Regions from separate parts of the Brachybacterium rhamnosum genome, predicted to be linked through region 2. Evidence: predicted binding sites of a transcription regulator. Region 2 holds the regulator's gene; each other region holds the start of a gene.
The links. The regulator LexA, encoded in region 2, represses DNA repair genes until DNA is damaged. The targets are predictions, from matches to a motif close to TCGAACANNTGTTCGA.
Positions count from the first base shown of each region.

Region 1 (3,274 bases), on a different contig from region 2:
CCGGCCGCGGCGGCGGTCGTCGACGGGAAGCGGGCGAGCAGGGTGCGGCGGGCGACGGGAAGCGGGCGGATCCGCACCGTCGCGGCGGTGACCACGGCGAGCGTGCCCTCCGAGCCGATGAGCAGCTGCGTGAGGTCCAGGCCCGTGACGCCCTTGATCGAGCGGTGGCCGGTGCGCAGGAGCGTGCCGTCGGCGAGGACCGCCTCGAGGGCGAGCACCGACTCGCGGGTCACGCCGTACTTCGCGCAGTGCAGCCCGCCCGCGTTGGTGGCGATGTTGCCGCCGATGCTCGAGAGCCGCGCGCTCGCCGGGTCCGGAGCGTAGAAGAAGCCGTGCGGGGCCAGCGCGGCGGAGAGGTCCGCGGTGATGACGCCCGCCTCGACCACGGCGACCTCGTCGAGCGGGTCGATCTCGCGGATCGCGGTGAGCCGCTCGAGGCCCAGCACGATCGCGCCGTGCGAGGGGACGGCGCCGCCGGAGAGGCCGGAGCCGGAGCCGCGGGGCACGACGACGGTGCCCGTCTCGTGCGCGGCGCGCAGGGTCGCCTGGACCCCCGCGGTGTCGCGGGGCAGGACGAGCAGGAACTCGGTCCCGGCCTCGGCGCGGACGGCCGTGTCCCCCGCGTAGCGCTCCTCGGGCTCCGTGATCACGGCGTCCTCGCCGATCTCGGCGCGCAGCCGGGCGGCGAGGTCGGTGAGGTGCGGGTTCAGCCCGGTGGGCGCGGTGGTCGTCACGCTGGCTCCTTGAGGTCGGAAGTGATCGCCGTCCATGGTGGGGGCGATGAAGGCATAAGAGCAAACGATGACCAACATAAGCGTTCATGTCGCGTCACCTGAGGGTGGGGATGGGTGGGCGGCGAGCCTGCCGGAGGAGCCGGCGGGGGCGGCGGTGGTCGGCGGGAACGGCTCGAACGGCCGTGAAAGACGGGCTTGGTGTTTCGCCAGGAGCCAATGATGGCCTTTACTCCACAGTGGCAGGTTATCCACATTCTTGGCGTTCGCATTGACGCGTGAGGGTGGGGGGATGGAGGTGGCGCTGAGGGTGGGCCCGAGGTGGTGGGCGCTGCGATGGGGGAGCGGGCTGGCCACCATTACTGCCGGTCACATGATGATCGATGCGGTATAGCCGGTCTCGAGGTCGCCGCCATCCACGGTCCTGGGGCTGCTGCCGCTCGCGGCCTGCCCTCGCCGACGCCGCGGATCGTTCCTCCCCCGAGGGTGGTCGTCCACATTCTCGGGTAGGTCGTCGAGAATGCTGGCGATCGGCGAACGGTTGTTCTAAAATGAGGGGAGTGGGGGCAAGGTGAGTTTCATCGTTCTCACTGATTCCGTGCAGTGCGCGAGAGCGCCGGGCAGATGCTTCGGGGAGGAGTGGTGGGTGATGACGGTGACGCGACCGCACGGCTCAACCCCGTCCGATGGCGAGCTCCCCGATCGCGCCGATCACTCCGATCGCTCCGATCGCTCCGATCGCTCCGAGGGGCCCGTCGGGCCCGATCGCGCCGCGCTCTCCCACCGGTTCCGTCGGCCGCCCCGCGGGCGCAGCCATGTGACCGCCGAGAACCTCGCGGCGAAGGGGGATCTCGCGGAGAGCTCGGCGGAGGTCGTGGTCCTCCGCCGTGTCCTCGAGCGGCGCCGCACCGTGCACGCCCACCTCTACATCGAGGAGCTCCGTGACCTCGCCACCCTGTGGGACGGCGCCTCCGGGGACGACGGCGGCAACGGGATCGCCGCCGGGCTGGTGCTGCGGTCCCGGATCGGCCGCGCCACCCGTCGGCTCCACGACGCCTACATCGGGGTCACCGATCTGCCCGCGTGCCTCGCCCGGGTCGAGTCGGGGGACCTGCCCACGGAATGGTTCGACCAGCTCGTCCGCGCCGTGCGCGACCTGCCCGGGGCCCAGCGGCGGCAGGTCGACGAGACCGTCGCGGGGTGGCGGGTCGAGTCGCTGTCCCCGGATCGTTTCCGGACCCTCGTGAAGCACCTCGTGACCTGGCTCGACCCCGAGGTCGGCGCCGGAGGCGACCCCGCATCGCGGCGGGACGTCTTCCTCGAGCACTCGCCCGCACCGGACGGGACCGCGTTCCTCACCATCGTCGGCCCGATCCCGGAGATCCTCGACCTCAGCACGCGTCTGGACCAGGCCGCCCGCTCCGTGCAGGACGCGCAGCGGCACGCCCTCGAGCGGATCGCCGCCGGTAGCCAGGACCGGCAGATCCCCTGGGACCGGGACGGGGAGGTCGCCGCGAGCGGGCGGCCGATGTCGCTGCGGGCACTCCGCTACGTGCTGCTCACGCGCAGCCCGATCGCGACCGACGGGGTCGAGATCCCGTCGATGCCGCTGCGGATGAACCTCACCGTCCCCGTCCTCTCCCTGCTCGGCATGTCGGACGCCCCCGCGACGCTCGAGGGAGTGCATCCGATCCCGATCGACATGGCCCGCACGCTCTGCGCCCGGGCGACCGTGTGGCATCGCGTCCTGACCCATCCGATCACCGGCGAGTTCCTGCCGGTCGCGGCCCAGCAGTACCGGCCCAGCGCGGCGATGATCGAGCACCTGAGGCTCATCGACCCCGTGTGCGCGGTGCCGGGCTGCGATCGCACCGTGCTCCACGTGGGGGAATGGGACCACATCGAGGAGTTCGACCATCTCGATCCCGCCGCGGGCGGCCCCACCTCGCCGGAGAACCTCCACGGGCTCTGCCGGAGCCACCACCGGATGAAGACGGACGGCGCGCTGGACCCCCAGCGCTCCCCGGACGGCACCTCCACGCGGTGGGCTGCCGGCGGCATCGACTGGGTGGACGTCCAGAAGAACTCCGACCTCGTCACCAGCGTCCTCGCCGCGACGTACCAGCGGGTCTGGGACCGGTTCCAGGAGAGGATCCGCGTCGCCGAGGCGATCACCGCGGGCCGGAACGGTCCACCGGGCGATGCCTTCCGCGGTGATGAACCGCCACCACCCACGGAACCCGACCCGCCGTTCTGAGTCGCTGCCCCGCGTCCCGGGACGGTGCGGCTCAGTACCCCGGCGGGCGGTAGCCGGCCGCGGCGTACTGCGCCGCCAGCCGCTCGTTGTGCCGCGAGGCGGCCATGCATCCCCAGATCATGCTCGTGATCCACGCCGCGACCCCGATGAGCGGGACGAAGGCGAAGAGTGCGGCGCCGAAGCCCAGTGTCAGCACCGAGAGGATGCCGATCACGACGACCGCGAGCACGATCGCGCCGAGCGTCACGCCCAGCAGGATCAGCGCGCCCGAGGTCGTCGCGTAGAA
Region 1 is NZ_BAAAIS010000006.1:32,175-35,448, reverse strand. Features, by position in the region: gene ABD080_RS16230 (FAD-binding oxidoreductase) at 1-734, opposite strand, end outside; gene ABD080_RS16225 (HNH endonuclease signature motif containing protein) at 1,549-2,988, shown strand; gene ABD080_RS16220 (hypothetical protein) at 3,020-3,274, opposite strand, start outside.
Region 1: a site for LexA is predicted at 1,265-1,280, ahead of ABD080_RS16225 (HNH endonuclease signature motif containing protein). Genes of this name have one in related genera too.

Region 2 (3,274 bases):
TCGCTCACCCCGGATCGCTTGAGCACGGAGAGCGAGGCCGTCTCCGTGGTGGAGAAGCGGCGGGAGCACTGGGGGCACTGGCGCCGGCGCCGGATCGTGCCGCCGTCGTCGGACGTGCGCGAGTCGACGACCCTCGAATCGGGATGACGGCAGTACGGGCAGTGCATCGGGCCAGGGTACCTGGCCCGGGGGATCAGCGCCCGGCGGGATCCGCGGCGGGCAGCACGATCTCCTGGCCCTGCGTGAGGCGCGGGGTGGGGAGCTCGTTGAGCGCGCGGACCTCGGTGACGAAGTCGGCGTCGCTCATGCCCTCGGGGGCGTAGAGATCGGCGTAGGACCAGAGGTCGTCGCCGGCGGCCACGGTGACCGTCCGCTCGCCGTCGGCCCCGTCACCCGCGAGGGCGGAGGGGACGTCGAGGACGAGCAGGGCGAGGGCGGCGACGGCCAGCCCGAGGAGGAAGGCGATCGCGGTGACGAGCATGCGGCCCCGACGGGTGACCTCCAGTCGAACACCTGCACGAGCGGGACGGGCGACAGAAGAGGTGCCACGCAGGGGAAGAGCGGTGACGGTGGCCTGACGAGTATGCATCTTACGAACTCCTGTTCGATCGAATCTGTGTGCGACTCTAGGGCAGACCGTCACGACACGCAAGAGAAAACTCGAACACATGTTTGGAGTTCGCTCCCGGCCGACCTACCCTGGGTGACACGACCACCGAACCGCGAGGGTCAGACAGACGAAGCCAGGAGGACCGCCCGATGTCGCCGAGCATCCCGTCCCGACCCGAGCCGCTCCGCCGCCTGCGCGAGGAGTCGCCGTCCGAGGCCACGGCCGCGCTCTCCCGTCGCCAGCGGCTCGTGCTGGAGACCATCACCGCGTCGCTGCGCTCGCGCGGCTACCCGCCCACCATCCGGGAGATCGGCGACGCCGTGGGACTCACCTCGTCCTCCTCGGTCTCCCACCAGCTCCAGGTGCTCGAGCGCAAGGGATTCCTGCGTCGCGACCCCCGCAGCCCCCGCGCGATGGAGGTCGTCATGCCCGGGGAGGACGGCGCCCCCGAGCAGGAGGCCGATCCCGCCGAGGTCATGGCCGGCCCCTCCGTGCCCGTGCCGCTCGTGGGACGGATCGCCGCAGGCGTCCCCATCACCGCGCATGAGCAGGTCGAGGACGTCTTCACGCTGCCCGAGCGGCTCGTCGGCGACGGCGACCTCTTCCTGCTGCAGGTGGTCGGCGAGTCGATGATCGACGCGGCGATCTGCGACGGCGACTGGGTCGTGGTCCGCTCGCAGCCCACGGCGGAGAAAGGCGAGATCGTCGCCGCGATGATCGACGGCGAGGCGACCGTCAAGACGTTCGCCCAGCGGGACGGCCACATCTGGCTCATGCCGCACAACCCGGCATTCACGCCGATCCTCGGCGACGCCGCCGAGATCCTCGGCAAGGTCGTCGCCGTCCTCCGTGCGGTCTGAGGTCGCGCTGGGCCCAGACCCCACCGGCTCGGGTACCGTCGGCCCAGACCCCACCGCACGGGCTTCCGCCGGCCGAGTCCCAGCCAGCTCAGGCCCCTCCGGTTCAGTACCCGCTGGGCTCAGCGTCCGTCACGCCACGGGGCCGTCGTACCGCGAGGCTCAGGACGCGCTGAGCCGCCTCAGCGCGTCGACTGCGACGCGCGGGTCCTGGGTGGGCCACAGCGGAGGCATCGCCGCCCTCAGCACCTGCCCGTAGCGGGCCGTCGCCAGCCGCGGGTCGAGCACGGCGACCATGCCGCGGTCCTCCTGCGTGCGGATCAGCCGGCCGGCGCCCTGCGCCATGAGCAGCGCCGCATGCTGCACGGAGACCGCCATGAAGCCGCTGCTCCCCCGCTGGTCCACGCGCTCCTGGCGCGCAGCCGTCAGCGGATCGTCCGGGCGCGGGAACGGGATGCGGTCGATCGTCACCAGGCGGCAGGCCTGACCGGCGACGTCCACGCCCTGCCACAGGGTGAGGGTGCCGAAGAGGCTCGTGTCCGGGTCCTCCCGGAAGTCCCGCACGAGGTTCCCCATCGAGTCCTCCCCCTGCACGCCGATGGGGAGGTCGAGCCGGGCGCGCACGTGCTCCGCGGCGAGCTCCGCGCCCCGGCGGGAGGAGAACAGGCACAGCGCACCGCCGTGGGAGGCCTCCACGAGCTCGGTCAGATGGTCGAGCATCTCGATGCTCGGCCCCTCGCGGCCCGGCCGCGGCAGATGCGCGGCCGTGTAGAGGATGCCCTGGCGGCGGTAGGCGAACGGGCTTCCCACGTCGAGGCCCGCCCAGGCGCCGTGGTCCTCCCGGGAGGGGACCTCGTCCACCCCGGTGCGTGCCGCGCGCGCGAGCCCCACCTCCCCTGCGGGCGGCTCGAAGCGGCCGCCCAGGGCGAGGGTCGCGGAGGCGAGCACGGCCGTGCGGTGCTCGAGGATCGCCCCGCGCATCGCGAGCGCGACGCTCAGCGGCGCGACCTGCACGCTCGAGCGCCCGGTGACGGGCGAGTGGGAGACGGAGACGACGTCGTCCTCCGCCGGGTCCAGGAGACGCTCGCAGACGTCGATGATCTCCTGCAGGCTCGAGCGCACCGCCTTGCGCGCGCCGGCCGTGCCGACCACGCCCTCGTCCCCCGCGTCCTTGGCGTCGGTGTGGGCGGTGCGGGCCTGGACGCGAAGCTGCTCGATCGCATCGGCGAGGCGCTCCGGGAGGTCCCCGATCACCCGCCCGTCGGGGACGAGCGCGAGGGCCTCGCGCAGCTCGTCGCCGGCGTCGTCGAGCGCGGTCGCGGCCATGCCCAGACCCCGGAGGTCGCGCACGGTCCCCCGCACCATGCCGGGGACGAGCACCTCGGTGACGGCGCCGGTGACGCGGGAGGTGAGGTCGTGGGCCTCGTCGAAGACGACCACGTCGTGCTCGGGGATGATCCCGTGGCCGTCGAAGGCGTCGATCGCGAGCAGCGCATGGTTCGTGACGATGACGTCGACCTCCTTCGCGATCTCGCGGCTGCGCTCGGCGAAGCAGGACCCGACCATCGGGCAGGTCTGGCCGAGGCACTGGTTGCCGAGCACGGAGACCTGACGCCAGGCGCGGTCGGAGACCGGGTCCTCGAGGCTGTCGCGGTCACCCGTCTCCGTCTCCTCCGCCCAGGCGCGCAGTCGCCGCACCTGGTCCCCGAGCCGTTCGCTCGCGCCGGAAGCGGGATCCACCGCGGCCTCGGAGAAGAGGGAGCCGGGATCCTCGACGGGGTAGCCGCCGTCCATCTTGTGCCGGCAC
Region 2 is NZ_BAAAIS010000001.1:305,301-308,574, forward strand. Features, by position in the region: gene nrdR (transcriptional regulator NrdR) at 1-167, opposite strand, end outside; gene ABD080_RS01415 (peptidoglycan-binding protein LysM) at 194-481, opposite strand; gene lexA (transcriptional repressor LexA) at 760-1,470, shown strand; gene ABD080_RS01425 (ATP-dependent DNA helicase) at 1,630-3,274, opposite strand, start outside.

Region 3 (3,274 bases), on a different contig from region 2:
GTCACCCCGGAGCTGCTCGCCGTGGTCCGCGAGCTCGACGTCCCGCATCGCCGGGCCCGCGGCGCCGTCGGCCCCGCGTGCGCGGATCTCGCGGGCCCCGCGGGCCCCGCGGACCCCGCCGCGACCGCGACGGACCCCCGTCGGCGGATCCGCGTCCTCCGCGCGGCCCTCGACGCCCTGCCGGCCGCGCGCGCGGACCTGCTCGGCGCGCCGGAGCCGATGCTGCGCCTGCGGCTCGCCCAGGCGCTCGAGGCCGCGGGTCTCACGGAGTCCGCGACGACGGCTGCGCTCGACGCCCTCGAGCTGCTCGAGGAGGTGGACGCCGACCCCGAGGCGGAGGCCTCGCGCCGGGCCGATCCGCACCGGGTGCGCATCGCCGCCCACGCCGTCCTCGCCCGTACCCTGCGCGCCTCGCATCCGCTCGCCGCGGTGCGCCACGCCCTCGATGCTCTCGGCGTCATGCGCCGCGTCGAGGACGCGCCGCTGCGCGTGGGCCTCGTGACGGACCTGCTCGAGGCGCTGACCGCGGCCGGCCTCGAGCGGGATGCCTCCTTCGCTGCGGGCCGCCTGGCCTCCCTGCAGCGCTCACTGCGGCGGGACGAGCTGCGCACGGGACCGCTGCTCGCGGTCGCCGGCCAGCGGATCCGGGTGGGGCGGGCAGACGAGGCCCGCGAGGCGCTCGAGGAGGTGCGTCGGATCGCGCGCGATCACCGCGACCGGTCGACCGATCTCGAGGCCGCGCGCCTGCTCGCGACGCTGTACGAGCGCGAGGGTGACCTGCGCGGTTCCTTGCTCCAGCTGCGCCGGGTCGCGGCGGACGCCCGCTGGCTGAGCGACGACCTCGCGACCCCCGCCCCGCGGCGCGGGCCGTTCCTGCGGATCGAGCTCGAGGCGCTCGCGCTCGTGCTGCGCCGTGCGATGGACCTCGGCGAGACGCCGACCGCGCGCGCCGCCGCCCGCGCGATCGAGCGCCGCACCCGGCCCGACGGCGGACGGCTCCTGCTGCCCTCGGCCCTGCTGTGGGACCACCGGGTCGATGCGCGGGTGGGGGAGCTCGTGGCGGTCGCCGCCGCGGAGCCCGACGCCGAGGAGCTGCCTCAGCTGCTCGACGGCGCCCGCGAGGTGATCGGCCTCGCCCCGGGCGGTCATGAGGAGCGCGCCCTGTACTGGCGCGCCTACCTTGACGAGCAGCATGCGCTGCTGCTCGAGCGCCGTGGGGAGCGGGAGGCGGCGCTCGCCGCTGCGCTGCAGGCCCAGGCGCAGTGGCGCAACCAGGACGCCGAGGCCGACGACCTCGAGCGGATCGACGCCCTCGTCGGCCGGCTCTCCGCGGAGGCCTGAATCCCGCCGCCTTTCCTCCCCACTCGACGTTATCCACAATTTCGATGGGTTCTCTCGATGTGCTCGCCTTCGTCGATCAGACGTTCTAAAATAAGGGGAGCGGAACGGTGGGGATTCATGGGGATCCCCGGCCCCGATGAGCACGAGGAGGTGTGGGGATGTCGGCTCCGGTCAAGGCTGTCTCCGGGCAGGCCTCTGCTTCCCAGCACCCCCTGGCGTCCGTCCTCGCGGTCCCTTCGGTGCCCGTCCCGCCCGACTCCTCGGCGCCTGCCCCGCAGGCTTCCTCGGGCGCCGCCCCCCCTCCCGTCGCCCTGGACGCTCGCTCCCTCCCGCGCCGTCTGCGGGGTTCCGTGCGAGGGCGCAGCGGGGTCACGGAGGAGAACCTCGATGCCCGTGCGGAGGTCGAGGAGGGCTCGCCCGAGTCGGCGGCGCTGCAGCGGATCCTGCGCCGGCGTCGCGAGGTGCAGGCGGCCGCCTATGTCGCGGAGCTGACGGACCTCGCGGAGCTCTGGGTGGAGGACGCGGGGGACGACGGCGACCTGAACGCCGTCGCGGTCGGTGTGGTGCTGCGCGCCAAGCTCGGCCGCGCCGCCGGCCGCCTCCGTGATGCGCGCATGGCCGTCGCCGATCTCCCGCGATGCCTCGCCCAGGTCGGGTCCGGCGCCCTGCCGCCGGAATGGTGCGATCACCTGCTCCGCTCCGTCCGCAGTCTCACCGCTGCTCAGCGTACTTTCGTCGACGAGCAGGTCTCGTCCTGGCAGCTCGAGACGCTCCCGGCGGACAGGTTCTGGACCCTGCTGCGGCAGCTCGTCGCCTGGGTCGACACAGCCGCCGCGGCGGGCGGCACCGCCGAGTCCAAACGGGACGTCGAGCTCGTCCTCCCCAGCGAGGACGACGGCACCGCGCAGCTCACCGTGACCGGCCCCGCCCCGGAGATCCTCGACCTCGCCAAGCGCCTCGACCGCGCCGCGCATGCCGTCCAGGATGCGCAGCGCCACGCGCTCGCCCGCATCGGCGCCGGCGAAGCGGGGGTGGCGATCCCCTGGGACGTCCACGGTGACGCCGCCCGCACCGGGGCTCCGATGCCGCTCGGTGCGATCCGCTACGTCCTCCTGACCCGCTCCGAGATCGGGACCGACGGCGTCCCCGTCCCCGCCGCCGCGGTGCGGATGAACCTCGTCGTCCCCGTCCTGTCCCTCCTCGGCGTGACGGATGCGCCGGGGATGCTGGACGGGACGGTGCCGATCCCTCCTGCCATGGCCCGTGACCTCGCGGCGAACGCGACCGCCTGGCACCGGGTTCTGACGGATCCGGTCACCGGGGAATTCCTCCCCGTCGCGGCGACGACGTACCGGCCGTCCACGGCGATGGTGGAATATCTCAAGGTCGTCGACCCGATATGTGCCGTGCCCGGCTGTTCGCGGCGGGTCGTGGATATCGGGGAATCGGACCATATCCAGGAATTCGACCATATCCGTCCGGGCAGAGGCGGTGCCACGAGCCCGGAGAACCTGCACCGGCTGTGCCGCACCCACCATCGGATGAAGACCAGCAGGGCTCTCGACCCGGAACGCACCGACACCGGCAGCACGAGGTGGACGGTGGGGGAGCTGACCTCCACGGAGGTCGAGGCGCAGCGTGACCTCGTGACACAGGTCCTCGCCGCGGACTTCCGCACGGCCTGGGACCGCTACCAGGCGGGGCTCCGCGCGAAGCGGGACGCCGCCCTCGAGCGGGAGCTCGAGGCGGCGGGGTTCTTCGCCCGCTCCGTGGAGGACGAGCTCCACGAGGAGTACCTGCTCCGTCGCAGCGCCCAGCTCGTCGAGTACTACGAGGACTGGCAGGGGCCCGCCGGGATCGACCCGCCGCCCCCGCCGCCGCTTCCCCCGCTCCCGCCTCCGCCACCCGATCCGTTCGACGTCCCGCCGCCGTT
Region 3 is NZ_BAAAIS010000002.1:354,864-358,137, reverse strand. Features, by position in the region: gene ABD080_RS03550 (hypothetical protein) at 1-1,341, shown strand, start outside; gene ABD080_RS03545 (HNH endonuclease signature motif containing protein) at 1,692-3,274, shown strand, end outside.
Region 3: a site for LexA is predicted at 1,414-1,429, ahead of ABD080_RS03545 (HNH endonuclease signature motif containing protein). Genes of this name have one in related genera too.